Regions from separate parts of the Streptomyces sp. NPDC085931 genome, predicted to be linked through region 1. Evidence: riboswitches for the same ligand, from Rfam matches in the RefSeq annotation. Region 1 holds a riboswitch; each other region holds the start of a gene.
What was found. A riboswitch is a leader RNA that binds a small molecule or an ion and turns the genes downstream of it on or off. The one in region 1 is predicted to bind cyclic di-AMP.
Positions count from the first base shown of each region.

Region 1 (9,977 bases):
CCGATGACGGCGACCGAGCCGGGGGCGAGCAGCCGCTGCACGGACCGGGCCTCGGCGCGGTGCTCGCGCGCGTACTGCACGGCGAGGGAGCGGTCGGTGGGCTCCAGGTCGAACTCCAGGCGGACCACGCCGTCCTCGAAGCTGCGCTTCTGGGTGTACCCGGCGTCCGTGAACACCTTGATCATCTTGGTGTTGGCGGGCAGCACCTCGGCGGCGAAGCGGCGGATGCCGCGTTCCCGGGCGACGGCGGCGATGTGTTCGAGCAGGGCGGAGGCGACGCCGCGGCCCTGGTGGGCGTCCTGCACCAGGAAGGCGACCTCGGCCTCGTCGGCGGGGGCGGACGCGGGCGTTCCGTCGGGGCCGATCCGGTCGTAGCGTACGGTGGCGATGAACTCGCCGCCGACCGTGGCCGCGAGTCCCACCCGGTCCACAAAGTCGTGGTGCGTGAAGCGGTGGACGTCCTTGGCGGACAGGCGAGGGTACGGCGCGAAGAAGCGGTAGTACTTCGACTCGTCGGAGACCTGCTCGTAGAAGCTGACCAGACGCTCGGCGTCATCGACGGTGATGGGCCGGACGCGCGCGGTGCCCCCGTCGCGCAGCACCACGTCGGCTTCCCAGTGGGCGGGATACTCGTGCCGGTCCGGCGAGGTCTGCATGGGCCCCAGAGTACGGCTAGCGCCTGACAACGGCGCGAGGCAGGCTGTGGAGGGCGTTCGTCGGGTCGAGGCCGCGATCCGACGGCACCGCGGGGCGGGACGACAGGTCCGCCCCGGGCTTCACGTATGGGAAACTGGTCTAGACAACCCTGAACAGCGAAGGGCAGCATCACATGGCTGAGCGCCGCGTCAACGTCGGCTGGGCCGAGGGCCTCCACGCCCGCCCCGCCTCCATCTTCGTCCGAGCCGCCACGGCCGCAGGCGTCCCGGTGACGATCGCCAAGGCAGACGGCAACCCCGTCAACGCGGCCTCCATGCTCGCCGTCCTGGGCCTCGGCGCCCAGGGAGGCGAGGAGATCGTCCTCGCCTCCGACGCCGAGGGCGCGGACGCCGCCCTGGACCGGCTGGCGAAGCTGGTCTCCGAGGGCCTCGAGGAGCTTCCCGAGACCGTCTGAGTCGTTCCGGCGGTTTTCACGGGTGAAGCCGCGCCGGCCTTTGAGGCCGGCGCGGCTTCGCTCATTTCCGGGGACCCGGGCGCCTCGAATTCAAAACGGCTCACCGGATCACCGGAAAAGGGCAGCAGAATAAATCCCCCGCGGAACTCCACTCTTTGTATACGGCTTCCGTGTTAATGCCGCGGGCTCGCCGTGTTTACGGGATGTTGCGGGTTCCTCACACGCTCGACGCGCTCCCGCGGGGCGAGCGGGCGCAGCCGGTGCGCGGACGTCGCGCGCTCGGCGTGCAGCGCCGTGACCGCCCGCGCGCGCTCGCTGTCGCCGCGCGCCACCGCGTCCACGATCGCGCCGTGCTCGGTCCAGGACTCCACCGGATCGGCCGGCACCTCCACCGCGTACATCCAGGCGATCTTGTGGCGCAGCTGGGCGAGCATCGCGATCAGGGCGGGGCTGCCGGAGGCCTGGGCCAGCGTCTCGTGGAACCAGCCGCCCAGGGAGCGCAGGTCGTCGCTGGTGCCCCGGCGGGCGCGCTCCTGGCCCAGCCGGACCAGGCCGCGCAGGACCTTCAGATGGGCCTCGGTGCGGCGCTGGGCGGCCCGGGCGGCGCCGAGCGGCTCCAGCAGCGCGCGCATCTCCAGCAGGTCGGCCGCCTCCTGCTCGGTGGGCTCGGCCACGCACGCGCCCGCGTGCCGCCGGGTCACCACGAAGCCCTCGGCCTCCAGCGTGCGCAGGGCCTCCCGGACGGGGACGCGCGAGACGCCGTAGCGGCGCGCGAGGAGTTCCTCGGTGAGCCGGCTGCCGCGCTCGTGGACACCCGCGACGATGTCGTCCCGGATGGCCGTGCACACCGAGTGCGCGGGAATACGCATGACCCGACCTCCGCTTAATCCCCGTGAAACGTCGACGAGTGACGTGTGTTCCGTGACTCTATTGCAATCAGCCGGAATTTCCGACGGGAGCCCGGAATCCATGGATATTTTTTGGACAGGGGCGTCTGGGGGGCGGGAATACCGAAAGGCCCCGGCTCGGTGAGCCGGGGCCTTTCGGGCGCTGAGCGGGTGGCGTCAGAGGTTCACGCCGTGCGAGCGGAGGTAGGCGAGGGGGTCGATGTCCGAGCCGTACTCGGGGCTCGTGCGCGCCTCGAAGTGCAGGTGCGGGCCGGTCACGTTGCCGGTCGCGCCGGACAGGCCGATCTGCTGGCCGGGGGTGACCTGCTGGCCCACCGAGACGCCGACGGACGACAGGTGGCCGTACTGGGTGTACGTGCCGTCGTTCATCTTGATCACGACCTGGTTGCCGTAGGCGCCGCCCCAGCCGGCCTCGACGACCGTGCCCGCGCCGACGGCGTGGACGGAGGTGCCGGTGGCGGCGTGGAAGTCGATGCCGGTGTGGCTGCCGGAGGACCAGACGGCGCCGCCGGCCTTGTAGCCGGTGGAGACGTAGGAGCCCGGGATCGGGGACACGAAGCTGTTGAGGCGCTTGCGCTCGGCCTCGCGGGCGGCGCGCTCCTTGGCCTCGCGGGCCTTCTCGGCGGCCTCCTTGGCCTTCTTCGCCGCCTCGGCGGCGCGCTCGCGCGCGGCCTCCTCGGCCTTCTTCACGGCGGCGGCCTCCTCGGCCGCCAGCTTCTGCGCGACGGCCTGCGCGTCGATCTGCTGGGCCACCGTGTCGCCCATGGTGATGACGGGGGTGAGGCCGGTCTGCTCGACGGCGGGCTCATCGGCGGCGAAGGCCGGGGCGGCGACGGTGCCGATCACACCGGTGGTGGCGAGCGCCGCGACGCCCGCCGCGCGGGCCGTGCCGCGCTGGATCCTGCTGGGACGGCGATGCTTGCCGGTGGCGCGCGTGAACGCCATGAAGTGGCTGGTCCTTTCCTTCCCTCTCGCCTACCGGGTTAGCTGACGGGTTCGGAGCAGGAAGGTCTCCTACGGACCCCCTCGCGGCTCGCGCGGGCGTCCGATTCACCCCAGGGACTGCGTGGGTCCCCGGCTCCCCTGGCTCGCGCCGTACGGGGACTCGGCGATGACTGTCCGGTGCCGCGGGTGCGGCGCACTGCCTGACGAACAGCCCGGACGAAGCTAAACGGGGCCACTTTCAATTCCCAAACGGATCCGGGCTTTTGTAGCGCATCCCACAGGGCAGACAGGCAACTCCCGCCCCAATTCGGGCATAAAGGAGCCCTGGTGCCTTGGAAGGCAACCAGGGCTCCGTGGCGCGTGTGCCGCTACTCGGCGGCCACGACCGTGACCGCGCCGATGCCCAGGGCCTCCACCGGGGCCTTGATCTGCGCCGCGTCGCCCACCAGGACGGTCACCAGACGGTCCACGGGGAAGGCGCTGACGACCGCCGCCGTGGCCTCCACCGTGCCCGTCGCGGCGAGCCGGCGGTACAGCGTGGCCTGGTAGTCGTCGGGCAGGTGCTGCTCGACCTGGTCGGCCAGCGTGCTCGCGACGGCCGCGGCGGTCTCGTACTTCAGCGGCGCCACTCCGACCAGGTTCTGCACGGCGACGTCCCGCTCGGCGTCGGTCAGCCCCTCGGCGGCGAGGGTGCGCAGCACCGTCCGCAAGTCCTGCAGGGCCGGGCCGGTGTTGGGCGTGTCCACGGACCCGCTGATGGCGAGCATCGAGGCACCGGTGCCGTCGGGCGCGGAGCGCAGCACCTGGGCGAAGGACCGCACGCCGTAGGTGTAGCCCTTCTCCTCGCGCAGGACGCGGTCCAGGCGGGAGGTGAGGGTGCCGCCGAGGCAGTACGTGCCGAGCACCTGCGCGGGCCAGACGCGGTCGTGCCGGTCCGGGCCGATCCGGCCGATCAGCAGCTGCGTCTGGACGGCGCCCGGGCGGTCCACGATGACCACCCGGCCGGTGTCGTCGGCGGTCACCGGCGGCACGGGGCGCGGCTCGGCCGAGGAGCCGGTCCAGGAGCCCAGGGTGTCGCCGAGCAGGGCGTCCAGGTCGATGCCCGTGAGGTCGCCGACCACCACGGCCGTGGCCGTGGCGGGGCGGACGTGCTTCTCGTAGAAGGCGCGCACGGCCGCGGAGTCGATCGCGGCTACCGTCTCCTCGGTGCCCTGCCGGGGCCGCGACATGCGCGAGCCCGCCGGGAACAACTCCTTGGACAGCTCCTTGGCGGCCCGGCGGGAGGGGTTGGCCAGCTCGTGCGGGATCTCGTCGAGGCGGTTGCGGACCAGCCGTTCGACCTCGCTGTCCGCGAACGCGGGCGCCCGGAGGGCGTCGGCGATCAGACCGAGTCCCTTGGCGAGCCGGGAGGCCGGGACCTCCAGGCTGATCCGGACGCCGGGGTGGTCGGCGTGCGCGTCGAGGGTGGCGCCGGCCCGCTCCAGCTCGGCGGCGAACTCCTCGGCGGAGTGCTTGTCGGTGCCTTCCGAGAAGGCCCGCGCCATGATCGTGGCCACGCCGTCGAGGCCGGCCGGCTCGGCCTCCAGGGGGGCGTCCAGCAGCACCTCCACGGCGACGACCTGCTGACCGGGGCGGTGGCAGCGCAGCACCGTCAGGCCGTTGTCGAGCGTGCCGCGCTCGGGGGCGGGGAAGGCCCAGGGGCGCGCCTCGCCCGCCTGCGGCCGGGGGTGGAAGTCCATCGTGGCGAGCTCGGTCACTTGGCCGCCTCCTCGTTCTCGTCGCCGGCCGCTGCCGCGGCGTCCCCGGCGGTGTCGGCGTCGTCGGTCTCGTCAGCGGTCTCGTCGGCGACGGGCTCGTAGACGAGCACCGCGCGGTTGTCGGGGCGCAGGCGGGCCTTGGCGACCTCCTGGACCTCCTCCGCCGTGACCTCCAGGACACGCTGCACGGCGGTCAGCGCCAGCTGCGGGTCGCCGAACAGCACGGCGTACCGGCACAGTTCGTCGGCGCGGCCGGCGACCGTACCGAGCCGGTCCAGCCACTCGCGCTCCAGCTGGGCCTGGGCGCGCTCCATCTCCTCGGCCGTGGGGCCCTCCTCGGCGAACCGGGCGAGCTCCTCGTCGATGGCGGCCTCGATGACCGGCACCTCCACGTCGCCGGACGTCTTCACGTCCAGCCAGCCCAGTGAGGGCGCCCCGGCGAGCCGCAGCAGGCCGAAGCCCGCCGCGACGGCCGTACGGTCGCGCCGCACCAGGCGGTTGTACAGGCGCGAGGACTCGCCGCCGCCGAGGACGGTCAGGGCCAGGTCGGCAGCGTCGCACGCGCGCGTGCCGTCCTCGGGCAGGCGGTAGGCGGCCATCAGGGCGCGCGCCGGGACGTCCTCCTCGACGACCTCGCGCAGCTGCTCGCCGATGATCTCGGGCAGCGAGCCGTCCCGCGGCGCGGGCTTGCCGTCGTGCCCGGGGATGGAGCCGAAGTACTTCTCGATCCAGGCCAGGGTCTGCTCCGGGTCGATGTCGCCGACCACGGAGAGCACGGCGTTGTTCGGCGCGTAGTACGTGCGGAAGAACGCGCGGGCGTCCTCCAGGGTGGCCGCGTCCAGGTCGGCCATGGAACCGATGGGGGTGTGGTGGTAGGGGTGGCCCTCGGGGTAGGCGAGGGCGGTGAGCTTCTCGAAGGCGGTGCCGTAGGGGACGTTGTCGTAGCGCTGGCGGCGCTCGTTCTTCACGACGTCCCGCTGGTTCTCCATCGACTCCTCGTCGAGGGCGGCCAGGAGGGAGCCCATGCGGTCGGCCTCCAGCCAGAGGGCGAGCTCCAGCTGGTGGGCGGGCATGGTCTCGAAGTAGTTGGTCCGCTCGAAGCTGGTGGTGCCGTTCAGCGAGCCGCCCGCGCCCTGGACGAGCTCGAAGTGGCCGTTGCCCTTGACCTGGGCGGAGCCCTGGAACATCAGGTGCTCGAAAAGGTGAGCCAGGCCGGTACGCCCCTTGACTTCGTGGCGCGAGCCGACGTCGTACCAGAGGCACACCGCCGCGACGGGGGTCAGGTGGTCCTCGGAGAGCACCACGCGCAGACCGTTGGCCAGGCGGTGCTCGGTCGCTGTCAGGCCCCCGGAGCCTGCCTGGGCTGTGGCCGTGTGACCCATGGGCATGTACGTCCCTTCGATCGCGGAGCGGTCTTCCCAACCGCGGATTCCTGCCGGTCCTGCCACTGTATGCAAGCGTGCGGAGCCCTGGTGAAGTTCCCGGCGCCGACCTGCTCGCGGGAGCCGGAAAGGCCTTCGGGACCGGGCCCTGGTCCCGCTTGTCAGTGCGGCGGTCCACAATGGTCGGCGTCAGATCCGGATCGCAGCAGCACGAGCGAGCCGCAGGGGCGGCCGGTGACACGTGGGCGAGCGCACGCAGGCCCGAGGGGCTGAGCACGGCCGCCGTGTCGTCACCGGCGTCAAGCCCCGTAGGCGAGCGACCAGTAACAGGAGGAGCCGGCAGCGATGGCCCGCCGCAGCACGAAGACCCCGCCGCCCGACGACTCGTACGAGGAGCGGATCCTCGACATCGACGTCGTCGACGAGATGCAGGGCTCCTTCCTCGAGTACGCGTACTCGGTCATCTACTCCCGGGCCCTGCCGGACGCCCGCGACGGCCTGAAGCCGGTGCACCGGCGCATCGTCTACCAGATGAACGAGATGGGCCTGCGCCCCGAGCGCGGGTACGTCAAGTGCGCCCGCGTCGTCGGCGAGGTGATGGGCAAGCTGCATCCGCACGGCGACGCGTCGATCTACGACGCCCTCGTGCGGATGGCCCAGCCGTTCTCCATGCGCGTCCCCCTGGTGGACGGCCACGGCAACTTCGGCTCCCTGGGCAACGACGACCCGCCGGCCGCCATGCGGTACACCGAGTGCCGGATGGCCGAGGCCACGAGCCTCATGACGGAGTCCATCGACGAGGACACCGTCGACTTCAACCCCAACTACGACGGCCAGGAGCAGGAACCGGCCGCCCTGCCCGCCGCCTTCCCCAACCTCCTGGTCAACGGCGCCTCGGGCATCGCGGTCGGCATGGCCACGAACATGCCGCCGCACAACCTGCGCGAGGTCATCGCCGCCGCCCGGCACCTGATCAGGCATCCGAACGCCGACCTCGACGCCCTGATGAAGCACGTCCCCGGGCCCGACCTGCCCACCGGCGGCCGCATCGTCGGCCTGTCCGGCATCCGGGACGCCTACGAGACCGGCCGCGGCACGTTCAAGATGCGGGCGACCGTCTCCGTGGAACAGGTGACGGCCCGCCGCAAGGGCCTCATCGTCACCGAGCTGCCCTTCGCGGTCGGCCCGGAGAAGGTCATCGCCAAGATCAAGGACCTGGTCGGCGCGAAGAAGCTCCAGGGCATCGCCGACGTCAAGGACCTCACCGACCGCGAGCACGGCCTGCGCCTGGTCATCGAGATCAAGAACGGCTTCGTGCCGGAGGCGGTGCTGGAACAGCTGTACAAGCTGACGCCGATGGAGGAGTCCTTCGGCATCAACAACGTGGCCCTGGTGGACGGCCAGCCGCTCACGCTCGGCCTGAAGGAGCTGCTGGAGGTCTACCTCGACCACCGGTTCAACGTCGTGCGGCGGCGTTCGGAGTTCCGCCGCGGCAAGAAGCGCGACCGTCTCCACCTGGTCGAGGGCCTGCTGACGGCCCTGCTGGACATCGACGAGGTCATCCGGCTGATCCGCTCCAGTGAGAACTCCGCGCAGGCCAAGCAGCGCCTGATGGAGCAGTTCTCGCTGAGCGAGGTGCAGACGCAGTACATCCTCGACACGCCGCTGCGCCGCCTCACCAAGTACGACCGCATCGAACTGGAGACGGAGAAGGAGCGGCTCACCGGGGAGATCGAGGAGCTGACCCGGATCCTCGACTCGGACGCGGAGCTGCGCAAGCTCGTCTCCTCCGAACTGGCCACGGTCGCCAAGAAGTTCGGCACCGACCGGCGTACGGTCCTGCTGGAGACGGGCGGTGCCCCGGTCGCGTCCGTGCCGCTGCAGGTGGCCGACGACCCGTGCCGGGTGCTGCTGTCGTCGACAGGGCTGCTGGCCCGTACGGCGAACAACGAGCCGTTCCCGGAGGCCGCCGGGGCCAAGCGCGTGAAGCACGACGTGATCGTCTCGGCGGTGCCGGCCACCGCGCGCGGCGAGGTCGGCGTGGTCACCTCGGCGGGCCGGCTGCTGCGGCTGAACGTGGTCGACCTGCCGCAGCTCCCCGAGTCGATGCCGACGCCGAACCTCGCGGGGGGCGCCCCGCTGGCGGAGTTCGTCTCCCTGGAGGACGACGAGACGGTCGTCTGCCTGACGACGCTCGACGAGTCGTCGCCGGGCCTGGCGCTCGGCACGGCGCAGGGCGTCGTGAAGCGCGTGGTGCCGGACTATCCGGCCAACAAGGAAGAGCTGGAGGTGATCACCCTCAAGGAGGGTGACCGGATCGTCGGCGCGGTCGAGCTGCGCACGGGCGAGGAGGACCTGGTCTTCATCACCGACGACGCCCAGTTGCTGCGCTTCCAGGCGGCTCAGGTCCGCCCGCAGGGCCGTCCGGCCGGTGGTGTGGCCGGGATCAAGCTCGCCGAGGGCGCGAAGGTCATTTCCTTCACGGCGGTGGACCCGGCGGCGGAGGCGGTGGTCTTCACGGTCGCGGGCTCGCGCGGCACGCTGGACGACTCGGTCCAGACGACGGCCAAGCTGACACCGTTCGACCAGTACCCGCGCAAGGGCCGGGCCACCGGCGGGGTCCGCTGCCAGCGGTTCCTGAAGGGCGAGGACTGCCTGTCCCTCGCCTGGGCGGGTCCGAGCCCGGCGCTGGCCGCCCAGAAGAACGGCAGCCCGGCCGAACTGCCGGAGATCGACCCCCGGCGGGACGGCTCGGGCGTGTCCCTGGCGAAGACGGTCGCGGTGGTGGCGGGGCCGGTCTAGGCCGGGCCGGGCCGGCCGGGCCTGGTCTGGTCTGGCCTGGTCGGGCCTGGTCGGGCCTAAACCGGCCCGGACGGGTCGGCGGGGCCGCCGTGCGTGGTGCCGCCGTCCATGAGCCCGTCAGGGTCCGGGCCGTGGTCTTCGTCGGGGTCGCGCACGTACCGCAGGACGCCCCACATGCCGTGCTCATCGGCGTGCGGGGCGTCGCTCCGGCAGCCGTCGAGCTGCTTGCGGAGGGCGGGGGCGTCGATGCCCGCGCCGATGAGGACCAGCTGCGTGAGGCGCTCCTCGCCGGCCGACCAGGGCTCCGGATAAAAGCGCAGGAACCGCCCGACGGCGTGGACGGCGTAGCGGTTGCGCACGTCGTACGGGCCGAAGTCGACGTACCCCTTGATCCGGTACAGCCCCTCGGGGCGGCTGTCGAGGAATTCCATCAGCCGGCGCGGGTCGAGGGGCTGCGGCGAGACGAACGACAGGCTGTCGTAGGCGTCGTGCAGATGTCCGGCGTGGCCGTCCTGCCCGCCGCCGTGCTCGGCATGGTCGTGCAGGTCGTCGAAGGACAGCTGCCCGATGCGCTCCTCGCTCGGCCGGCAGTCGAAGAGGAACTCGGGGTCGATCCGGCCGTAGGAGGCCGGGACCACGGCGGCGCGGTCGACGAGGGACCGGACCAGCCCCAGGACGCGATCGCCGTCCGCCGCCCGGTCCACCTTGTTGACGACGACCAGGTCGGCGAGTGCGAGGTGCCGGTCGATCTCTGGATGCCGGGACCGGGTGGCGTCGAACTCGGCCGCGTCGACGACCTCGACGAGCCCGCCGTACACGACGCCCGGGTGCTCGCTGGCGAGCAGCATCCGCACGAGTTCCTGCGGTTCGGCGAGGCCGCTGGCCTCGATGACGATCACGTCGAGGCCGAGGGAGGGTTCCGCCAGTCGCTCCAGGTACTGGTCGAGCTCGCTCGCGTCGACCGCGCAGCACAGGCATCCGTTGCCGAGCGAGACCGTCGAGTCGCCGAGCGCGCCGGCCACGGCCATCGCGTCGATCTCGATGGCCCCGAAGTCGTTGACGATGGCGCCGA
Region 1 is NZ_JBITSK010000001.1:713,207-723,183, forward strand. Features, by position in the region: gene ACIGAN_RS03010 (bifunctional acetate--CoA ligase family protein/GNAT family N-acetyltransferase) at 1-656, opposite strand, end outside; gene ACIGAN_RS03015 (HPr family phosphocarrier protein) at 830-1,111, shown strand; gene ACIGAN_RS03020 (GntR family transcriptional regulator) at 1,285-1,980, opposite strand; gene ACIGAN_RS03025 (M23 family metallopeptidase) at 2,176-2,964, opposite strand; cyclic di-AMP (ydaO/yuaA leader) riboswitch at 2,977-3,140, opposite strand; gene ACIGAN_RS03030 (M16 family metallopeptidase) at 3,333-4,721, opposite strand; gene ACIGAN_RS03035 (M16 family metallopeptidase) at 4,718-6,109, opposite strand; gene ACIGAN_RS03040 (DNA topoisomerase (ATP-hydrolyzing) subunit A) at 6,449-8,905, shown strand; gene ACIGAN_RS03045 (CobW family GTP-binding protein) at 8,962-9,977, opposite strand, start outside.

Region 2 (9,977 bases), on a different contig from region 1:
GCGGGGCTGGTCTCCTCCATCCAGGCGGTGTATCCGCTGCTGGACGACGAGGCCGGGGCACGCCGACGGCTGGCGGACGCGTTCGCGGTCGAGGTGGACGGCATCGGGCTCGGCGAACTGGCCGGCGGCTGCGGCGTCGCCGAGGCCGCCCTCACGGCGCTGGACCGGGCCGGTGTGCCGCACGCGGGGACCCGGGTCGCCCTGCAGGGGCTGGGCACCATGGGCGGCGCCACCGCACGTTTCCTGGCGCGGGCGGGGCTCAGGATCGTGGCGGTCGCCGACGTCAAGGGCACGATCGCCCACCCGGCCGGGCTCGACGTGGAGGCGCTGCTCGCCGCGCGGGACGCCCACGGCACGGTGGACCGCGCCGCGTTGCGGCCGGGCGACCTGGAACTGCCCGGCGACGCCTGGCTGTCGGCCGACGCGGAGGTGCTGGTGCCGGCGGCGGTGTCGTACGCCGTCGACGCCGAGAACCAGCGGCACGTCAAGGCCCGCTGGATCGTCGAGGCGGCCAACATGCCGGTACGGCCGGAGGCGGAGTCGCTGCTGGCCGGGCGCGGGGTGACCGTGCTGCCGGACGTGGTGGTCAACTCCGGGACCAACGCCTGGTGGTGGTGGACCCTGTTCGGGGACATCGGCGCCGACGCCGAGGAGGCGTTCGCCCACACGCGCCGCTCGATGCGGGCCCTGGTCGAGCGGATGCTGACCCGCGCGCGGGCCGAGGGGACGACACCTCGCGCGGCGGCCCACGCGATCGCCGCGGACCGGCTGCCGGTGATCGCGCGGCGGTACGGCTGCTACCGCTGAGGCAGGCCGGATCCGCACGTCGGGGGGACGGCACGCGTGGGTAGGGTGACGGCGTGACGAGAGTCCGGTTGAGCGTGGCGGAACGGCGTGGGGAACTGCTGCGCGCCGCCGTGGAGCAGATCGAGGCCCGGGGCGTGGCCGCGGTCAGGATCGCCGACGTGGCCTCCGCGCTCGGCGTGAGCAACGCGCTGGTGCTCTACCACTTCGCGTCCAAGGAGCAGTTGGTGGCGGCGGCGTTCCGGCACGCGGCCGAGGCCGACCTGGCGCAGCTGCGCAAGCTGCTGGGCCGCCGCACGTCGGCGCTGCGGCGGCTGCGCTCGGCCGTCCGCTGGTACGCCCCGACCGGCCAGGCCAAGGGCTGGCGCCTGTGGATCGAGGGCTGGGCGGCGGCCCTGCGCGAACCGGCGCTGCGCGAGGTCACGCAGGACCTCGACCGCCAGTGGAAGGCCGCCCTCGCGGAGGTCATCGCGGAGGGTGTGGCGGCGGGCGAGTTCCACTGCCCCGACCCGCGGGCCACGGCCCTCCGCCTCACCGCCTTCCTCGACGGTCTGGCCGTCCAGCTGACGTCCTATCCCGGCGCGATGCCGAGGACATGGGCCCAGCAGTGGACGGAGGAGGCCCTGGCCCGCGAACTCCGCCTGGAATCCGCCCCGTCGGGCGACCCGGCGTAGCCGCCGGGGACGGCCGGGCCACCCCGGCGACACGACGGCCCGCAGCCGGGCCACGCCATGAAGTGGACGCAGCACCCGCACCCCCGGCGCGCCCCCGACCCCGACTCGAGGCACGACCCACCCGCGCCCCCGCCACCGCCCCGACCCGGACTCGGCGCACGGCCCCGACCCGCACCGCAGCCGTCAGGCGAGGACGCGCGCCCCCACGCGCACCCTCACGCCACCGCGGCGATCCGCATCCGGATGTCCTCCGGCGACAGCGCGCCCTTGGCCGTCACATGGTCACCGGAGGACTCCCCCCGCAACCGCCGTCCGATCCACGGCACCAGGAACTCCCGCGCCCAGTGCACGTCGTCCCGCCGCACCTCCAGCGTCCCCCGCGGCGGCAGCGGCGGCCACGGCTGCTCGGGATCGGCCGGGACGTCCAGCCCCAGCACCTGCCCCGCGCGCAGCGCCACGCGTGTGTGCCCCTCGGGCGACAGGTGCAGCCGGTCGGCGTCCCAGGCCCTGCGGTCCTGCACACTGCGCAGCGACCACAGGTCGAGCACCGGGCAGCCGTACCGGTCGGCGATGGCCCGGACGTGTCCGTTGTACGTGGCGATCTTGCCCCGCAGGTGCTTGAGCACGGGCACGCCACGCGTGTCGAACCCGGTCGTCACCATCACCGTCCCGGCCACCGCCGTGAGCCGCGCCAGCGCCCGCTCGAAGCGCTCGGCCACCTCGTCCGGGTCGGTGCCGGGCCGGATGATGTCGTTGCCGCCGGCGCAGAACGAGACGAGGTCCGGGGCCATCTCGACGGCCCGCGGAACCTGGTCCGCCACGATCTGGTCGAGGAGCTTCCCGCGCACGGCGAGGTTGGTGTACCGGAAGTCGCCTTCGGGCCGGAGGTCGGCGAGCAGGACGGCGAGCCGGTCGGCCCAGCCGACGAACGCCCCGTCGGGGCCGGGATCACCGACACCCTCGGTGAAGCTGTCCCCCACCGCCACGTACGACCCGATCACTGCTCTGCTGTCACTCTTCGAATCGTCTGCCACAGCCGCTCATGATTCACCTTCGAATGTGACCTACGCGACCGTAGAAAAGGTTGACGGGCGGTGAGATAAGCCACTCCCAAAGTGTTCGCCAATTCCGGAATAGCCGACGCGTCAGGGGTGTTGCGGGGGAACCGCCGCACCCGGAAGCCGCCGGTCCGGACGTGGCCACCGCAGTCCCGCCCGGCGCCCCCGGTCGGTGGCCCGCGCCGGGGGCGCGCACGCCGAAGGCCGGGCCCCGGGGATCGGGGACCGGCCTTCGGCGGCGTGTCAGGTGCGACGACCGAGCCGGACCCGACCCGGGCCGGGCAGCCGGTCGCGCGACGGGTCAGCCGACGGAGACGCCGTGGGAGCGCAGGAAGGCGACCGGGTCCACGTCCGAGCCGTAGCCCGGGGCGGTGCGGATCTCGAAGTGCAGGTGCGGTCCGGTGACGTTGCCGGTGGCGCCGGACAGGCCGACCTGCTGCCCGGCCGTCACGGTCTGGCCGGCCGAGACGGAGAGCTGGGACAGGTGGGCGTACTGGGCGTAGTGGCCGTCGTTCAGCTTGATGACGACCTGGTTGCCGTAGGCGCCGCCCCATCCGGCGGAGACGACCGTGCCCGCGCCGACGGCCTTGAGGGAGGTGCCGGTCGGGACGACGAAGTCGACACCGGTGTGGTAGCCGCTGGACCACATGCTGCCGGACATGCGGTACGGGGTGCCGACGGTGGCACCGTCCACCGGCGAGCTGTAGCCGGCGGCGTTGCTCTGGGCGGCCGGCGCGGCGGCCGGCTTCGCGGCGGTCCGCGTCCCGGCGGACGAGGACTTCTTCGCGGGCTTCTGCGCGGGCTTCTCCGCCTTCTCGGCCGATGCCTTGGGCGCGGACGGCGCGGACGCCCGGGGGGCGCTCGCGGCGGCCTTCTTGCCGAGGGAGAGCTTCAGGCCCGGGTGGATCAGCGACGGGTCGTCGCCGACGGCGTCCCGGTTGCCGGAGTAGAGCTTCTTCCAGCCGCCGCTGACGTTCTGGTCGTCGGCGATCTTCGCGAGATAGTCGCCGGCCTTCACCGTGTAGGTGCGCGTGCCGGTGGCCTTCTCCGCGGCCTTCTTCTCGGCGGCCGGGGCGGCCTGGACGGCCTTTTCCACAGCCGCCTGCGGAGTGGCGGCGTGGGCGCCGGCGGCCCCCATGAGGGGAAGGGCGAGAGCGGCCCCGCCGGTTCCGGCGACGGCGATGGAGCGGGTGAAACGCTGGGTCTTGGGGCGGCGGTGCTTACCCTTCGCGGGCATGACGAATTCCTCTCCGTCGCCTGCGAGGTGAGCTGTCGGGTGCGGGCTGGAGATGCCCGGCCGCGGCGGGCGCGGCTTAACCCCAAGCCCGTTCCGGGAACCGGAACAGGCGTCTTACCTGTGGGTCCCCCGCTCCTGCCGTACGTCGGGTCAGTGTGTGCGGGCTCCGGGCGGCGGCAGGATTAGGCGTCCGTCCGGATTGGTGTGGAACGTAAGCGACCAGGACGCGACGGGACAAGCTTGCGGTTGCCCGTGGAGGCGTTTTTCTTGACGCGTCGGCACATTTTCCCGTCACCGAGCGTGGATTACGGATCTCCGGCTTTCCTCAATCGCCCTGAATGGGGCCCTGATTACGTGCGCATGGCAACAACACATCGTCACGAGTATGACGATGGTCACGCACCCCGTTCTCATCTCCTTTACGACCGGGGCACGTTATGGCGAAGCGGCCGAAGCGCCTTATTCGGACAAGAATGACTACTTCCGCTTAAGGCGGACCACGGTGGCGTCCAGGTCTCCGCGCAGCACGACCCGCAGTCCGTGGTGCAGCAGGACGGCCCCTCGGTGCAGTTCGCCCGTTTCGAGGCATTCGTACGTCGCCGCCGGATCGAGGCCGCGCAGCCGGAGCGCCGGCCCGGGGTCGCCGTAGCGCTGCGCCGGGAGCCAGGCGAGGACGACGGTCTCGTCGCCGAGGACGTACTGCACGGCGCTCGGCCCGCCCTCCGGGGGCCGCAGCCGGTAGAGGTCACCGCGCTGCACCACGGGGCGGATCTCCTTGTAGCGCGCCACCCACTGACGCGCCTCGGCGAGTTCCTCCTCCGTCCACTTCGTGAGGTCGCCGCCGACCCCGAGGACCCCGGCCATGGCGCTGACGAACCGGAACCGCAGGGAACTGGCCCGGTGGTTGAGCATGGCGTTCGGACTGTCGGTGACCCAGGCGGCCATCACGCGCGCGGGGTGGATTTGGCTGAAACCGTGCTGGATGGCGAGCCGGTCGAGCGGGTCGGTGTTGTCGGAGGTCCACACCTGGTCCGTACGGCTGAGCACGCCCAGGTCGATCCGGCCTCCGCCGCCCGAGCAGGACTCGAAGGCCACGCCCGGGTGGGCGGCCCGCAGCCGGTCGAGCAGGCCGTACAGGGCGCGGACGTGGTCGACCCACAGCCGCTGCGGGTAGCGGTCACCGGGCCAGCCGGCGTCGGTGAAGCAGCGGTTGAAGTCCCACTTGACGTAGTCGATCGGGGCGCCGGCCAGGAGCCCGTCGAGCTGCCCCCACAGGTACTCCTGGACGTCCTCCCGGGCCAGATTCAGTACGAGCTGATTGCGGAACTCCGTCCGCTTTCGTCCCGGTTGGTACTGCACCCAGTCCGGGTGGGCGCGGTACAGGTCGCTGTCCGGGTTCACCATCTCCGGCTCGACCCAGATGCCGAACCGCATGCCGAGGCCGTGCACATGGTCGGCGAGCGGCTTCAGCCCGCCGGGGAAGCGCTCGGGGTTGGGCGTCCAGTCGCCGAGCCCGGCCCGGTCGCCGGTGCGCGCCCCGAACCAGCCGTCGTCGACGACGAACAGCTCGACCCCCAGGGCCGCGGCCCGCTCGGCGAGCGCCCGCTGCTGCTCCTCGGAGATGTCGAACCCGGTGGCCTCCCAGGAGTTGAACAGCACCGGCCGGTCCTGCCCGGCGTCCGGGATCACGTAGGCCCGCTGGTACGCGTGCCAGGCGCGGCTCGCCCCGCCGAAGCCGCCGCCGCTCCACAGCCCGGCGAAGACGGGGGTCGTGTACGACTCCCCCGTGCCCAGCGTCAGCAGGCCCGAGTCGTCGTGGCCGGCGCCGCCGGTGATCTGCACGCGCGCGTCGGGGAGCTGCGCCACGGAGATCCGCCAGGAGCCGGACCAGCCCAGGGCGCAGCCGTAGACCTCGCCGTGCTCCTCGGTCGCGTCGGTGTCGAGGGCGACCCAGGGCAGGTGCTGGTGGCCGGTGTGACCGCGCCGGCTGCCGATCACCTTCTCGCCGTAGGTCAGCGCGGAGCGCACCAGCCGGGACTCGGCGCCCCAGCGGCCGTGCAGCTGGGACAGCCGCCAGCTGTCGCGGTCGGGCAGGGTCCAGGTCGCGGAGTCGGCGCGCAGCACCTCGACCTCCGGCCCCTGGTTGTCCAGGGTGGCCCAGCGCTCGACGACGTCCGAGGAGGGGCGCATCCGGTAGTGCAGGGTGATGGCCAGGCCGTCGTCCCGGAAGCGCAGACGCAGCTCGCCGTCCTCGGTCTCGTACCCCTCGTGGACCCATGCGGTGCCGCGCCGCCCGGCGGTGCGCACGGACAGGGCGGGGCGGACGAAACGGGGGCCGCCCTCGACCGGGTACTCCTCGCGGCCGTCGAGCGGGGACTCGAAAGGCCAGTACTCCGGCAGGGGGCGCAGGGCGAGGGCCTCGGCGTCGGCGAGGGTGATCCGGGGGCCCCAGTGCAGATGCAGCAGTTCGTCCCGGTCGGTGACATGGAGGGCGTAGCTGCCGGCCGGGCCGGAGAGCACCCAGGTACGACCGTCTTCCGAGATGTCCAGCATCGAGACCTCACAGATTCGGACAAGCACGACCAGGGACGATCAATCAGCAACATCATCGAGGCCGGTGGGCGCATCGGGCAACGCCTGTGGACACCTCATTGCCCCTGGCAGGCATGTCGTATCGTCGAGTGGTGCCCGCCGCCGAGCCCGCGTCGGCGGCGCCGATGGGGAGGAGCCCACGTGACACAGCAGGTCCCGTCGACCGAGCCCGAGCTGGCCGGAGTGCGCAACTTCCGCGACGTGGGCGGACTGCCGACCGTGGACGGGCGGCGCGTGCGGCAGGGCGTGCTCTTCCGCAGCGGCCACCTGGCGCACGCGACCGCGGAGGACGCCGCCTTCCTGGCCACGCTGGGCCTGCACACGGTCTTCGACTTCCGCAACGCCGCCGACCAGAAGCTCGAGGGCCCGGACGTCGAGCTGCCGGGCGTGCGCAACGTGAACCTGCCGCTGAGCGACCCGGCCGACGGCGCCGAGTTCTGGCGGATGGTCCGCGACGGGGACCTGGAGCAGCTGCGCGCGATCCTCGCGGACGGCAAGGGCGCGGACCGGATGATCGCGTCCTACCGCATGATCATCAAGGACCGCACCGCGGAGCACTCCCGGGTGCTGCACGCGCTCGCCGAGGACAGCGTCCCCGCGCTGATGCACTGCGCGGCGGGCAAGGACCGCGCGGGCCTGTCCATCGCGGTGACGCTGCTCGCCCTGGGCGTCGAGCGGGACGCCATCGTCGAGGACTACCTGAAGTCGAACGCCCGGCACCGCCGCTACAAGGTGCAGCGCAGCAGCTCGCAGGCCTCGGCCTACTCCCCCGAGGTCATGGAGCTGCTCAGCCCGCTGTTCGACGCGCGCGCCGAGTACCTGACGGCCGCGTTCGACACCATCGAGGAGACCTGGGGCGGCGTCGACCCCTACCTGGAGAAGGGGCTGAAGCTCGACCCGCGGACCCGGGAGCGGCTGCGCGAGCGGCTGCTCGACTGAGGAACCGCCCGGCGGCTACTTGGCGCCCACCTCGAACAGCAGGTAGATGAACGCGGCGAAGACGTGCCCCAGGATGAGGTAGATGAACAGCCGCACCCACAGGGCGCGGGGGAACTTGTCCTCGATGTCGCTCATGGCGCGTCTCCGGGGATCGGGCCCAGGCACAGGGCGGCCGTCGGGCTCTGCAGCAGGGTGTGGACGAAGAGCAGGTCGACGCCGTCGTGGTCCTCGGCGGCGATGCGGTGCGGGGTGAGCGAGTCGAAGTGGGCGCTGTCGCCGGCCGCCAGGCGGTGCGTGGTGTCCCCGAGGCGCAGCCGCAGCCGGCCCCGCAGGACGTGCAGCCACTCCTCGCCGGGATGGACGCGCACGATGTCGCCCTGGGAGCCGTGGGGGACGTGGACCCGCAGGGCCTGCATCCCGCGGCCGGAGGCGCCGGCCTGCCAGTAGGTCCAGCCGCCCGCCGCGGTGGGTTCCATGTCGGCCGCCCGCACCACGGCGTCCCGGCCGGAGACGGTCTCGCCGAGCAGCTCGGAGACGGTCGTACCGTAGACGCGGGCGAGCGTGAGCAGCATCGGCAGCGAGGGCTGGCGCTGCCCGGTCTCCAGACGGGACAGGTGGGCGGGCGACAGTCCGGCGGCGCGGGCCGCGGCCTCCAGGGTCAGGGAGGCCTGGCGCCGCAGGGCCCGCAGCTGCGGCGCGACCGCGGGCAGCGCACCGGCCGGGCCGGCCGGCGAGCCGGCCCCGGGGGGCCGCTCGGTCTCGGAGGAGCTCATGCCTCCATTCAGCCGGACCCTTGCCTCAGCGGCAAATTTTTTGCCTCACAGGCAAAGAGGGTGGGGCGCTGCCTCACCGGTGGGCAACGGCCTGCTTGACCAGGGTCTTCCCGAAGTCCCACACCAGTCCGCCGTCGTGCGCGTCGTCCATCACGGCCGTGAAGGCGTCGACGAACCGGTCCACCTCCCGCTCGCCGATGATCAGCGGCGGAATCAGCTTGATCACCTCCAGGTGGTCGCCGGAGACCTGGGTGAGGATCCGGTGCCGTTGCAGCAGCGGCACGACCACCATCTGCGCGAACAGTCCCTTGCGCGCCGCCTGGAGCATGGTCCACCGGCTGCGCAGTTTCAGCGACTTGGGCCGGCCGAACTCGATGCCGATCATCAGGCCCCGGCCGCGGACGTCGGCGAGCATCTCGTACCGGTCCGTCAGCGCCGCGAGCCGCGACCTCAGCCGCTCCCCCGTGGCCCGGACGCCTGCGACGATCTGCTCGTTCTCCATCACCGACAGCACGGCCAGACCCGCCGCCATGGCCTGGGCGTTGGAGCCGAAGCTCGCCGAGTGGACCAGCACCCGGTCCATGGACGAGTAGACCTTCTTGAAGATCCAGTCCTTGCCGAGCGTGGCGCCGACCGGCACATAGCCGCCGGACAGGGCCTTCGCCACGCAGACCAGGTCGGGTTCCACCCCGTCCTCGTGCTGGTAGCCGTAGAAGTCGCCGGTGCGGCCGAGGCCCGTCTGCACCTCGTCGGCGATGAGCAGCGCCTTGTGCCGGTGCAGCAGTTCCTGGGCGGCGAGCAGATACCCGGGCGGGGCCTCCAGCACGCCCTTGCCCTGGATGGGCTCGACGATCAGGGCGGCGACATCGCCCTTCCTCAGCTCCCGCTCCAGCGCGTCCAGGTCGCCGAGCGGCACGGCCGTGTCGGGCAGCAGCGGGGCGAAGCCGTCCCGGAAGGCGGACTCGCCGTTGACGGAGAGGGAGCCGGTGGTCAGGCCGTGGAAGGCGTGCGCGCAGTACAGGATCCTGGGCCGGCCGGTGACGAACCGGGCGAACTTCAGCGCCCCCTCGACGGCCTCGGTGCCGCTGTTGCCGAAGAACACCCGGTCCAGGTGCGGGCTGTGCGCGAGCAGTTTCTCCGCCAGCAGGCCCGGCAGCGGCTGGCAGTCGAACCGGGTGAGGTCGGCGAGCGAGGCGTCCAGCACGTCGTGCAGCGCCTTGCGGATCACGGGGTGGTGGCGGCCGAGCCCCATCACCCCGAACCCGGCGAGCATGTCCAGGTAGTCGTTGCCGTCCGCGTCGTAGAAGTAGGCGCCCTCGGCGCGCTCGTAGACCTTGTCGAAGCCGATGGTGTGCAGCATGCGCGGGAGCTGGTGGTTGAGGTACCGGGTGTGCAGCTCGTAGCGCTCGGCCCCGCGCTCGGCCAGCAGCCGGCCGAGGTCGAACTCTGCGGCCCGCGAGGACTCCGGCGCGGATTCGGCGGTTGTCATTCCTGTGGCTCCTTGGACAGCTCTTCCTTGACGGTCAGGCTCGCGCTGATCCGTCCGGCGATCTCGACGGGTGTCAGGCCGACGTCGGCGAGCACCTCGGCGCGCTTGGCGTGCGCGAGGAACTGCTCCGGGATGCCGAACCGCCGTACCGGAACGTCGACTTCGGCGTCCCCGAGGGCCAGCGCCACGGCCGAGCCGACCCCGGCGGCCCGGCTGTTGTCCTCGACGACGGCGACCATGCCGTGCCCGGCGGCGAGTGCGGGCAGCGCCGGGTCGACGGGTTTGACCCAGCGGGGGTCGACGACGGTGCAGCCGATGCCGCGTGCTTCGAGCAGCTCGGCGGCCTGGAGGCAGACGGACGCCATCACGCCCACGGCCACCAGCAGCACCCGCGGCTCGGGAGCCCGGTGC
Region 2 is NZ_JBITSK010000006.1:64,208-74,184, reverse strand. Features, by position in the region: gene ACIGAN_RS13865 (Glu/Leu/Phe/Val dehydrogenase dimerization domain-containing protein) at 1-807, shown strand, start outside; gene ACIGAN_RS13860 (TetR/AcrR family transcriptional regulator) at 861-1,478, shown strand; gene ACIGAN_RS13855 (SGNH/GDSL hydrolase family protein) at 1,694-2,479, opposite strand; gene ACIGAN_RS13850 (M23 family metallopeptidase) at 2,838-3,773, opposite strand; cyclic di-AMP (ydaO/yuaA leader) riboswitch at 3,778-3,939, opposite strand; gene ACIGAN_RS13845 (alpha-galactosidase) at 4,251-6,326, opposite strand; gene ACIGAN_RS13840 (tyrosine-protein phosphatase) at 6,507-7,304, shown strand; gene ACIGAN_RS13835 (DUF6126 family protein) at 7,320-7,439, opposite strand; gene ACIGAN_RS13830 (helix-turn-helix domain-containing protein) at 7,436-8,077, opposite strand; gene ACIGAN_RS13825 (aspartate aminotransferase family protein) at 8,151-9,566, opposite strand; gene dxs (1-deoxy-D-xylulose-5-phosphate synthase) at 9,563-9,977, opposite strand, start outside.
Region 2: linked by a shared signal. The riboswitch ahead of ACIGAN_RS13850 (M23 family metallopeptidase) and the one ahead of ACIGAN_RS03025 (M23 family metallopeptidase) in region 1 are both predicted to bind cyclic di-AMP.

Region 3 (9,977 bases), on a different contig from region 1:
CAGCTGCAAGGCGGAGGAGGGAGTCGACGCGGAGCGTCGGCGACCGACGACAACGCCGCGGATGTGCGTGCCGGACCACGCGTCAGCGGCGTGATCCAAACGACAGGCCCTAGGCGCCCGCGAGGTGCCGTCTCCGCGTTTGAAGGCACTGTCAGTGGCGCAGTGCACTATCGAGGTGGGAGGTGGTGCCGGTGGGGCTCGCATACGACGCTGACGTGCTGGTGATCGGCGGCGGGATCGTCGGCCTGTCGACGGCGTACGCCATCACCCGCGCCGCCCCGGGCACCCGTGTCACGGTCCTGGAGAAGGAGCCCGGCCCCGCCCGGCACCAGACGGGCCGCAACAGCGGCGTGATCCACAGCGGCGTGTACTACCGCCCCGGCTCCCTCAAGGCGCGTTACGCGGTGCGCGGGGCGGCCGAGATGGTCAAGTTCTGCGCCGAGTACGGCATCCCCCACGCGGTCACCGGCAAGCTGATCGTCGCCACCGACCGAGCGGAGCTCCCCCGCCTGCACGCGCTGGTGCAGCGCGGCCGGGAGAACGGCATCCCGGTGCGCGAGCTGGGCGCGTCCCAGATCCCGGAGTACGAGCCGGAGGTGCGCGGCCTGGCCGCGATACACGTCGGCACGACGGGGATCTGCGACTTCGTCGCGGTCGCGCGCCAGCTGGCCCACGGCTCGGGCGCGGAGATCCGCTACGGCACACGGGTGGTCCGCGTGGACCGCCGGCCCGAGCGGGGAGTCGCCGTCCTCACCGCCGCGGGGGACGTCGTCCGCGGCCGTGTCCTGGTCAACTGCGCGGGGCTGTACTGCGACGAGATCGCCCGGCTCACGGGCGACGACCCGGACGTGCGGATCGTGCCGTTCCGGGGCGAGTACTACGAGCTGGCCCGGCCGGAGCTGGTGCGGGGCCTGGTCTACCCCGTGCCCGATCCGGCGTTCCCCTTCCTCGGGGTGCATCTCACCCGGGGCATCGACGGAGGGGTCCACATCGGGCCCAACGCGGTACCGGCCCTGGCCCGCGAGGGCTACGGCCGCGCCACGGTCCGCCCCGCCGAACTGGCCTCGACCCTGGCCTGGCCGGGCTCCTGGCGGATCGCCCGGCGGCACTGGCGGTACGGGGCGGGTGAGCTGCGGCGGTCCCTGTCCAAGCAGGCGTTCACGGAGGCGGTGCGCCGGCTGCTGCCCGGGGTGTCCGAGGACGACCTGGTGCCGACGGCGGCGGGCGTGCGCGCGCAGGCCGTCCTGCGGGACGGCACGCTGGTCGACGACTTCCTGATCCGCGAGGGCCCCAGAACGGTCCACGTCCTGAACGCACCCTCCCCCGCGGCCACGGCGTCCCTGCCCATCGGCAGAGAGGTGGCCCGCCGAGCGCTGAACGCACTGTGACGACCGCCGTCTCGCGCCGCTGCCCGACCTGGGAGAAAGGCGCAACGCACCCGCACCCGCACCCGCACCCGCACCCGCACCCGCCGGACGACGCAACCGGACACCCCCCGGCGCGGCCCCGCCCCACCACCGGCACAGGCGAAGCCACAGCGCCACGCACGGTCGGCCGCCCGCCCCACCCCGCCCCCACCCCTCCCCCGTCCCGACCCCGTAAAATCAGCCCCACTGTGGCTGACTCCGCGAACTCCCCCGAACCCCCGCACCCCCACACCCCCGGTGCCTCCCTGCGGCACCCCCGGGCCAAGGGAGAGCCGCGCTTCCCCGACGGGCCGAAGCCCGACCCCGCCGGGTCGCACTTCGAGCGGCGGATCCGCAGTTTTCAGCCCCGGCGCAGCCGCGTCACCGCCGGTCAGGCGGACGCCCTGCGGCGCCTGTGGCCCAAGTGGGGCCTGGACATCGACGGCAGCCGGGCCCTCGACCTGCCCGACCTCTTCGGCAACGACAACCCCGTCGTCCTGGAGATCGGCTTCGGCATGGGCGAGGCCACCGCCCAGATGGCCGCCGCCGACCCCGGCACCAACATCCTCGCGGTCGACGTCCACACCCCCGGCCAGGGCAACCTCCTGAGCCTCGCCGACCGCAACGGCCTGTCCAACATCCGCGTGGGCAACGGCGACGCCATCATCCTGCTCCGCGAGATGCTGGCCCCGGACTCCCTCGACGGCCTGCGCGTCTACTTCCCCGACCCCTGGCCCAAGAAGCGGCACCACAAGCGCCGACTGATCCAGCCCGAGTTCCTCTCCCTCGCCGCGACCCGCCTCAGGCCGGGCGCGATCCTGCACTGCGCCACGGACTGGGAGGAGTACGCCGAACAGATGCTCGACGTACTCACGGCACACCCCGACTTCGAGAACACGCAGGCGGACGGTGGCTTCGCACCGCGTCCCGACTTCCGGCCGCTGACCCGTTTCGAGGGCCAGGGACTGGACAAGGGACATGTCGTGAACGACCTCCTCTTCCGCCGCGTACCACACGCGGACCAGTCCCCCGCCGGCGTCTGACCGCACGCACCGCACCACACCGCCCTGGCACCTCTCCGCCTGCGGACAGCGCCCCTCCGTCGTTAGGGTCAATGCCGTGGCCTCCTGCCCCCCACATCCGTCGTACCCCAGCGCTCCCACCGACGGCGCCCCCACCGCCGGCCCGCTGCGGCACGCCCACTGGTGGCAGCGCCCCTGGGTGCGCTACGGCGCCCCCACCACGCTCCTGGCGATATCCGGCCTGGTCATCCTCGCCCTGGTGCGCGAGGAGACCGGCACGGAGGGCTTCCTGGTCGGACTCGGCCTGGCGCTCCTGCCCGTGCCGCTGCTCATCGCCTCGTTCCGCTGGCTGGACCGCGTCGAACCGGGCCCCTGGCGCAACCTGGTGTTCTCCTTCGCCTGGGGCGCCTGCGCGGCGGCGCTGATAGCGATCGTCGCCAACAGCTTCGCCACGAGATGGATAGCGACGGCGACCGCGGACCCGTCCAGCGCGGACACGCTGGGGTCGACCGTGATAGCGCCGGTCGTCGAGGAGACGGCCAAGGCGGCGGCCGTTCTCCTGGTCTTCCTCTTCCGCCGCCGCGACTTCACCGGCATCGTCGACGGCGTGGTCATAGCCGGTGTCACCGCGACCGGCTTCGCCTTCACGGAGAACATCCTCTACCTGGGCACCGCCTTCGGCACCGACCAGCTCACCGGCGGCAGCGGCATCGCCTCCGTCACGGCGGCGACCTTCTTCGTCCGCATCATCATGTCGCCGTTCGCGCACCCGCTCTTCACGGTCCTGACCGGCATCGGCTTCGGCGCCGCCGCGCTCGCGGCGGACCGGCAGCGCCTGCGCCGCGCCGCCTTCCCGCTCGCCGGACTGCTGCTGGCGATGGGCATGCACGCGATGTGGAACGGCTCGTCGACGTTCGGCGAGTACGGGTTCTTCGCCGTGTACGCGGCGTTCATGGTGCCGATCTTCGGGCTGCTGACGTGGCTGGTGATCTGGACCCGGCAGCGGGAGCTGCGCACCGTACGGACGGAGCTGCCCGCGTACGCGGCCGCGGGCTGGCTGACCCCGGCCGAGCCGTACGCGCTCGGTTCGATGCGGGCCCGCCGGATCGCCCGCCAGTACGCCCGCCGGCACGCCGGGAAGGCGGCGGCACGGGAGGTGGCGCGGTACGAGGCGTACGCGACGTCGCTCGCCTTCCTGCGCCACCGGGCCCGCCGCGGCCGCGCCGGGCCCGACTTCGCCGTACGGGAGATGGAACTGCTCGGCGAACTGTGGCGCCGCCGGGAGGCGGCCCGCCCGGCCCTGGACCACGCGGCCCGGATCACGGCCCCGCCGGCGCCGGTCACGCGCCCGCCCTGGCCGGTCCCCGGCGCGTACGGCCGTCCCACCGGCTACGGCTACGGCCACCCGGCCGCCCACGCCCCTCAGCCCGCGCGGCACGCGGCGTACCCGGCGTACAACCCCTACCGGTCCTGACGTCCGGCACCCGCCCGGCACGGAACGACCGGCAGCCCTGACGTCGGGGGGTCGTCGTCAGGGCTGCCGGTGCTTCTTACGGGCGTTCGCCGCTCAGGGGTTGAGTCCCTTGTCCCGCAGCCAGGCCATCGGGTCGATGCCGCTGCTGGAGCCGGCCGCGTGGACCTCGAGGTGCAGATGCGCCCCCGTGACGTTGCCGGTGGCGCCGACACGGCCGATCACGTCGCCCGTGCTGACCTTCTGGCCGACGCTGACGCCGATGGACGACTGGTGCGCGTACCAGATCTCCGTGCCGTCATCGAGGGTGAGGACGGTCTTGTAGCCGTACGAGCCGTTCCAGCCGGCCTCGGTGATGGTGCCGCTGTGGACCGCCTTGATCGGCGTGCCCGTGGGGGCGGCGAAGTCGAGTCCGGTGTGATAGCCGGAGGACCAGTAGGCGCCGGCCTGGCCGAAGGACGAGGTGATCGTGTACGAGGAGGTCGGCAGCGTGTACTGCTTGGCGAGGGCGGCGAGCCGCTCGGCCTCGGCCTTCTTGCGGGCCTCTTCCTCGGCCTTCCGCTTGGCCTCGGCGGCCTTGGCCTTGGCCTCCTTCTCCGCCTTCGCGACGGCCTCGGCGGCGGCCTTCTCGGCGGCGGCCGCGGCCTCCTCGGCGGCCTTGGTCTCGATCTGCTCCTGCTGGTGCTCGACCTGGGCCATGATCCGGGCACGCAGGGCCTCGCCGGCGTTGGCACCGCCCTCGTCGGTGTCCGCGGCGGCCGTCGCGAGATCGCTGAGCGGGGTGGCGGAGCCTTCGGGGGTGTCGTCGTCCGAGATGAGGGAACCCACCGAGGGAAGGTCCGGCACGGAGATCGACACCGGCGGCTTGCCGGTCTGGGCGCTGGCCATGCCGCCGGCGCCCACGGCGGCTATGACGCCGACGCCCAGGACGGTGGAGCTGCGGGCGAGCCCTCCGCCGCGCTGCTTGGTGACGCGATGCCGGCCACGGACGGGGCGGATGGACTCCGCGGTGGGGTTCCACTCCTGGAACGGGCCCTCGTCGGTGCGCTGACCGCCGTAGAAGACTTCGGTGTCGCGCTGGTCCGTCGCGAACGGGGCCGCGGGGGCAGGCCGGTTGGACGCCACGTAGGCGTACTCCTTTCCTTCCTTCTCGCCTACCGGGTTAGCTGACGGGTTCGGAGCAGGAAGGTCTCCTACGCGCGTATACCGGCCGTGCTTCCACGGCGGCATCCGCTCGATTCACCCCAAGTGGTGGTTCCCCGGTTCCCTTTCGGGATTCGGCGCGTGCGCACGGAGCCGCCTTCTGTGACGGCTGGGACGACCGCGCTGCGTTATCGAACGTTAATGGAGGCGCGGTGTGTATTCCAGCGATTCCGCTTGATCATTAACCTTTTTCGCACGGACGTACCTGCCATGACCGGCTTAAATCGGGCGAGTTGGCCGCCTCTCAAGCCGCAAACGGTTTTTGACAGTGTGTCAGTTGTTATGCGGAGCGGGAGGGTTCGCTCACTGTGCGTAAGGGCCGGATCGGGGAAAGCACCGAGGGCCGGAACCCTTTCGGATTCCGGCCCTCGGCCTTCAGTAGCGGGGACAGGATTTGAACCTGCGACCTCTGGGTTATGAGCCCAGCGAGCTACCGAGCTGCTCCACCCCGCGTCGTTGTGATTCCAGTGTACGCCATGCGCAGGACAGCTCGTGCCACACCCGTCCCCGAGGGCTCAGGGCAGCAGGTGGCGGTTGGGTTTCCGGGCCCGCTCCGCGTGTTCCGGCAGGACGACGACGTCGGCACCGGCGGCGGCCAGGACCCCGCTGCCGTCGGCCGCCGCCACGAAGGTGTCCGGCTCGCCCCAGGCCGTGACCACCCGGCGCACGCCCGCATCGAGGATCAGCCGGACGCAGGGCGTGGGCCGGGAGGCGCGGCGGGCGCAGGGCTCCAGGCTGCTGTAGACCGTCGCGCCGGCGAGCCGCGGGTCGGCCGGGTCGATCCTGGCCAGGGCCGCCTCCTCGGCGTGCACGACCGGGTCGCCCCCCTCGCGGGAGTGGCCGCGGGCCAGCTCCGTGCCGTCGGCCGCGACCACCACCGCGCCCACGCTGAACGCCGTGTCCGAGGGCGGGCAGCGCTCCGCCAGCTCGCAGGCCAGGGCCAGCCAGTGGTGGTCGGCGGCGACGGGCAGGGCGCCGGTGCCCGGGGCGGTGGGCGCGTAGCGCATGAGGACGACGTCCTCGATCCGTCGTGTCTCCAGCAGCCGGAGCCGGCCGCCCTGGTAGCCGCCGGGGCCGAAGAGGCGAGGGGAGCGGGGGTCGCCCACGAACAACGGGGCGAGGACCAGCTGGAGTTCGTCGGCGAGTCCCTGGGTGAGCAGCTGGGTGTGGATCAGGCCGCCGCCCTCGACCATGAGGCGCCGCACACCGCGGACGTCGTGCAGGTGGGTGAGGAGTCGGCGCCAGTCCAGGTCCGCGCCGAGCGGGACGACGTCGGCGGCGATGCCCAGGGCGCGGGCGCGTTCGGCGCCGGCGTCGGTCGTGTACAGGACCTTCTCACCGCCCGTGTGCCAGAACCGGGCGTCCGGGTCGAGGTCGCCCGAGCCGCTGACGGTGACCTTCAGCGGGTACTCGGGCCGGCCGGCGGCCACCCGGGCGGAGCGGCGTTCGGGCGAGTTCACCAGCAGCCGGGGGTTGTCGGCGCGGATGGTGCCGGCGCCGACCAGGATCGCGTCGACGGACGCGCGGACCTCGTCGACCCGGTCGAAGTCGGCCGGGCTGGACAGCAGCAGGCGTTCGGGACCGGTGTCGTCCAGGTAGCCGTCGAGGGAGACGGCGGCGGACAGCAGGACGTACGGGTGGGGCATCGGCGCTCCGCGGCTGGTCGGGACGGCGGACGGACGGACCTTGGTTCAAGTTTGAAACAAACCTACACTGGCGGTATGACGACTCGCTGGCTCACCCCCGAGGAGCAGCGCGCCTGGCGCGCCTACATCGCCGCTTCGCTGCTCCTGGAGGACGCGATCGACCGGCAGCTCCAGCAGGACGCCGGCATGCCCCACCTTTACTACTCCATCCTGTCGGTCCTGTCGGAGGCCCCGGAACGGCGGCTGCGGATGACCGAGCTCGCCGAGCGGCTGAAGATCACGCGCAGCCGGCTGACGTACGCGGTGACGCGCCTGGAGAAGGACGGCATGCTGCGGCGCGAGGCGTGCCGGTACGACAAGCGGGGCAGCGTCGCGGCGCTGACCGACGAGGGGTTCGCCGTGCTGGAGCGGGCGGCGCCCGGGCACGTCGAGACCGTGCGCGGCTCCCTGTTCGACCGGCTCAGCGCGGAGCAGGTCGGGCAACTGGAGGAGATCTCCACCGCGATCGTGCGGGGGCTCCAGGAGGACGGGTCCCGCTCGGTCGCGGACGACCTGCCGTGGCGGCGGAGGTCCTCGACGGCCTGTTCGTGACGCGCGCCACAGGAGCCGTCGGTCCGTTGCTTCAAAGTTCAAGCACGAGTAGGGTTCCGGTCGTGGGTCTGTTTCAAATCTGAAGCAACCCGGCAGACGGCTGTGCAGCCGAACAGGAACGGAACCCGGAGGCCCGCGTGCCCGACACCCCCAGCGTCCTCGCCACCCCCCGCTCCCGCGTCCGGGTCCCGCTGCGCTTCCACGACGGCTACGAGGCCGACGCCGAGCTGGTCACCTTCCACGGCCTGGCCGACGGCCAGGAGCACGTGGCCGTCGTCCTGGGCGAGCCCGGCCCGGTGCCGCTCGTGCGGCTGCACTCCGAGTGCCTGACCGGGGACGTGTTCGGCTCGGCCCGCTGCGACTGCGGCCCGCAGCTGCGCGAGGCCGTCGAGCGCATCGCCGAGCGCGGCGGCGTGCTCCTCTACCTGCGCCAGGAGGGCCGGGGCATCGGCCTCTACAACAAGCTGGACGCCTACGCCCTGCAGGACCAGGGCCTGGACACCTACGAGGCGAACGCGGCACTGGGGCTGCCCGAGGACGCCCGCGACTACACGGCCGCGGCGCAGATGCTGCGGGCCCTCGGCATCGGCCGGCTGGACTTGCTGTCCAACAACCCCGACAAGGCGGCCCAGTTGCGCGCCCTGGGCGTCGACGTCCGCGACCGGGTCCCGACGGGGGTCTTCACCACCGCGCACAACGTCCGCTACCTGCGCGCCAAGGTCCTCCAGACGCAGCACACGCTGCCGCTCGCGGCACTGACGGAGCTGAGCGCCGGCTGAGCCACCCGGGTCCGATCCGGCGCCGAACGGGACTGCTTGCCCTACGGCTCTTCGGGTACAGCCTTTGAATGAGGGCGACCTCCGCAGTACCCGGAGCTTATGGAAAGTGACCGTTTTGTGACCGATCTCGACGGCCCCGGAGACCACCGGGCGAGGGGACGGGGTGATGGCCCGGAGGCCGTCGCGGCACAGATCGCCGATGCCGTGGAGAGCCTGACGGCCTTGTGGGCCATCGCCGCCCAGGAAGCGTCCCTGCGGCTGTCCCCGCACCAGCTGCGGGCGCTGCGCACTCTGCAGGCCGCTCCGGGCCTGAACCTCACGTCCCTGGCCGACCGGCTCGACATCGGCCTTCCCACGGCCAGCCGCCTCTGCGACCGCCTGGCGGCGGCCGGCCTCCTGGAACGCGCCCCGCATCCGGGCACCCGGCGCGAGGTGCAACTCCGGCTCACCGCCCACGGCCGGCACGTCCTGCGCGAGGTCGCCGCCCGCCGCACCCGGGCCCTGACCACGGCGCTGGAGGCGATGCAGCCGGCGGAGCGGGCGGCGCTCAGGCGGGGCCTGCGCGGATTCCTCACCGCCCGGCGCACCGCGCTGCCCCGCGTGGGCGGCACGGACGCCACGGCAGGCACGCACGGCATGGACGCCACGCAAGACCCGGAGGACACGCACGGCACGGAGGGCACGCGCGGCACGGAGGGCACGCGGCGCACCGACGGCGCGAATGGCACCGCAGGCGCGGATGGCACGTTCACCGGCAAGGGCATCGATGGCACGCAAGGCCGCGAGGGCACGGACGACACCCATGGCACAGAGGGCACCGCAAACCTGTACGGCTCGCAAGGCAGGAACGGCGCGGAAGACACCGCAGGCCCGGACGGCCCGCACGGCACCGACGGTACGGGCGGCATCGCAGGCCTGGACGGCCCGGGCGGGCCGGGCGGCGGCGACGGTGGTGACGTCGCGCGTGGTACGGACCGGTCGCGTGGACACCAGTGAGCGCGGGACGCGACCGTCGGGCGGGGCGCCCCGCGCTCACCGCGGGCTCATGACCTCAGCCGGTCGCCAGCATCCCCGACCGCAGCCGGGCCACCGTGCGGGAGAGCAGCCGGGACACGTGCATCTGGGAGATGCCGAGCCGGGCGCCGATCTCGGCCTGCGTCAGCTCCTCCACGAACCGCAGGTGCAGGATGAGGCGCTGGCGCTCGTCGAGTTCGGCGACCAGCGGCGCGAGGGAGTGGAAGTCCTCGACCAGCTCCAGCGCCGGGTCCTCGCCGCCGATGAACTCGGAGAGCTTGGTGTCGCTCTCCTCGGCGTCGGCGCTGATCGTGGCGTCGAGGGAGGAGGACACATAGCCGTTGGCCGCGATCTGGGCCTCGACGACCTCCTCCTCGGAGAGGTTCATCAGGGCCGCCAGCTCCGCGACCCTGGGCGCGCGGCCCAGCCGGGAGGCCAGTTCCTCGGTGGCCTTGGCCAGTTCCGTACGGGCCTCCTGCAGCCGGCGCGGCACGTGCACCGCCCACGAGGTGTCCCGGAAGAAGCGCTTGATCTCACCGACGATGTACGGCACCGCGAAACTGGTGAACTGCACCTCGCGGGAGACCTCGAACCGGTCGATGGCCTTGATCAGGCCGATCACGCCGACCTGGACGACGTCCTCCATCGACTGGCCGCCCGAGCGGAACCGGCGGGCCGCGAAGCGCACCAGCGACATGTTCATCTCGATGAGCGTGTTGCGCGCGTACTGGTATTCGGGCGTGCCCTCCTCCAGCACCGCGAGACGGTCGAGGAACTGTCCCGTCAGCTCGCGCGCGTCCTGCGGAGGGATCTTCTGCGGCTCCGCGATCTGCGGCAGCTCCTCA
Region 3 is NZ_JBITSK010000020.1:17,766-27,742, forward strand. Features, by position in the region: gene lhgO (L-2-hydroxyglutarate oxidase) at 183-1,388, shown strand; gene trmB (tRNA (guanosine(46)-N7)-methyltransferase TrmB) at 1,673-2,449, shown strand; gene ACIGAN_RS32065 (PrsW family intramembrane metalloprotease) at 2,526-3,902, shown strand; gene ACIGAN_RS32070 (M23 family metallopeptidase) at 3,996-5,024, opposite strand; cyclic di-AMP (ydaO/yuaA leader) riboswitch at 5,036-5,192, opposite strand; tRNA gene ACIGAN_RS32075 (tRNA-Met) at 5,482-5,555, opposite strand; gene ACIGAN_RS32080 (dihydrofolate reductase family protein) at 5,618-6,748, opposite strand; gene ACIGAN_RS32085 (MarR family winged helix-turn-helix transcriptional regulator) at 6,824-7,339, shown strand; gene ribA (GTP cyclohydrolase II) at 7,477-8,118, shown strand; partial or broken gene ACIGAN_RS32095 (MarR family winged helix-turn-helix transcriptional regulator) at 8,218-8,709, shown strand; gene ACIGAN_RS32100 (RNA polymerase sigma factor SigF) at 9,170-9,977, opposite strand, start outside.
Region 3: linked by a shared signal. The riboswitch ahead of ACIGAN_RS32070 (M23 family metallopeptidase) and the one ahead of ACIGAN_RS03025 (M23 family metallopeptidase) in region 1 are both predicted to bind cyclic di-AMP.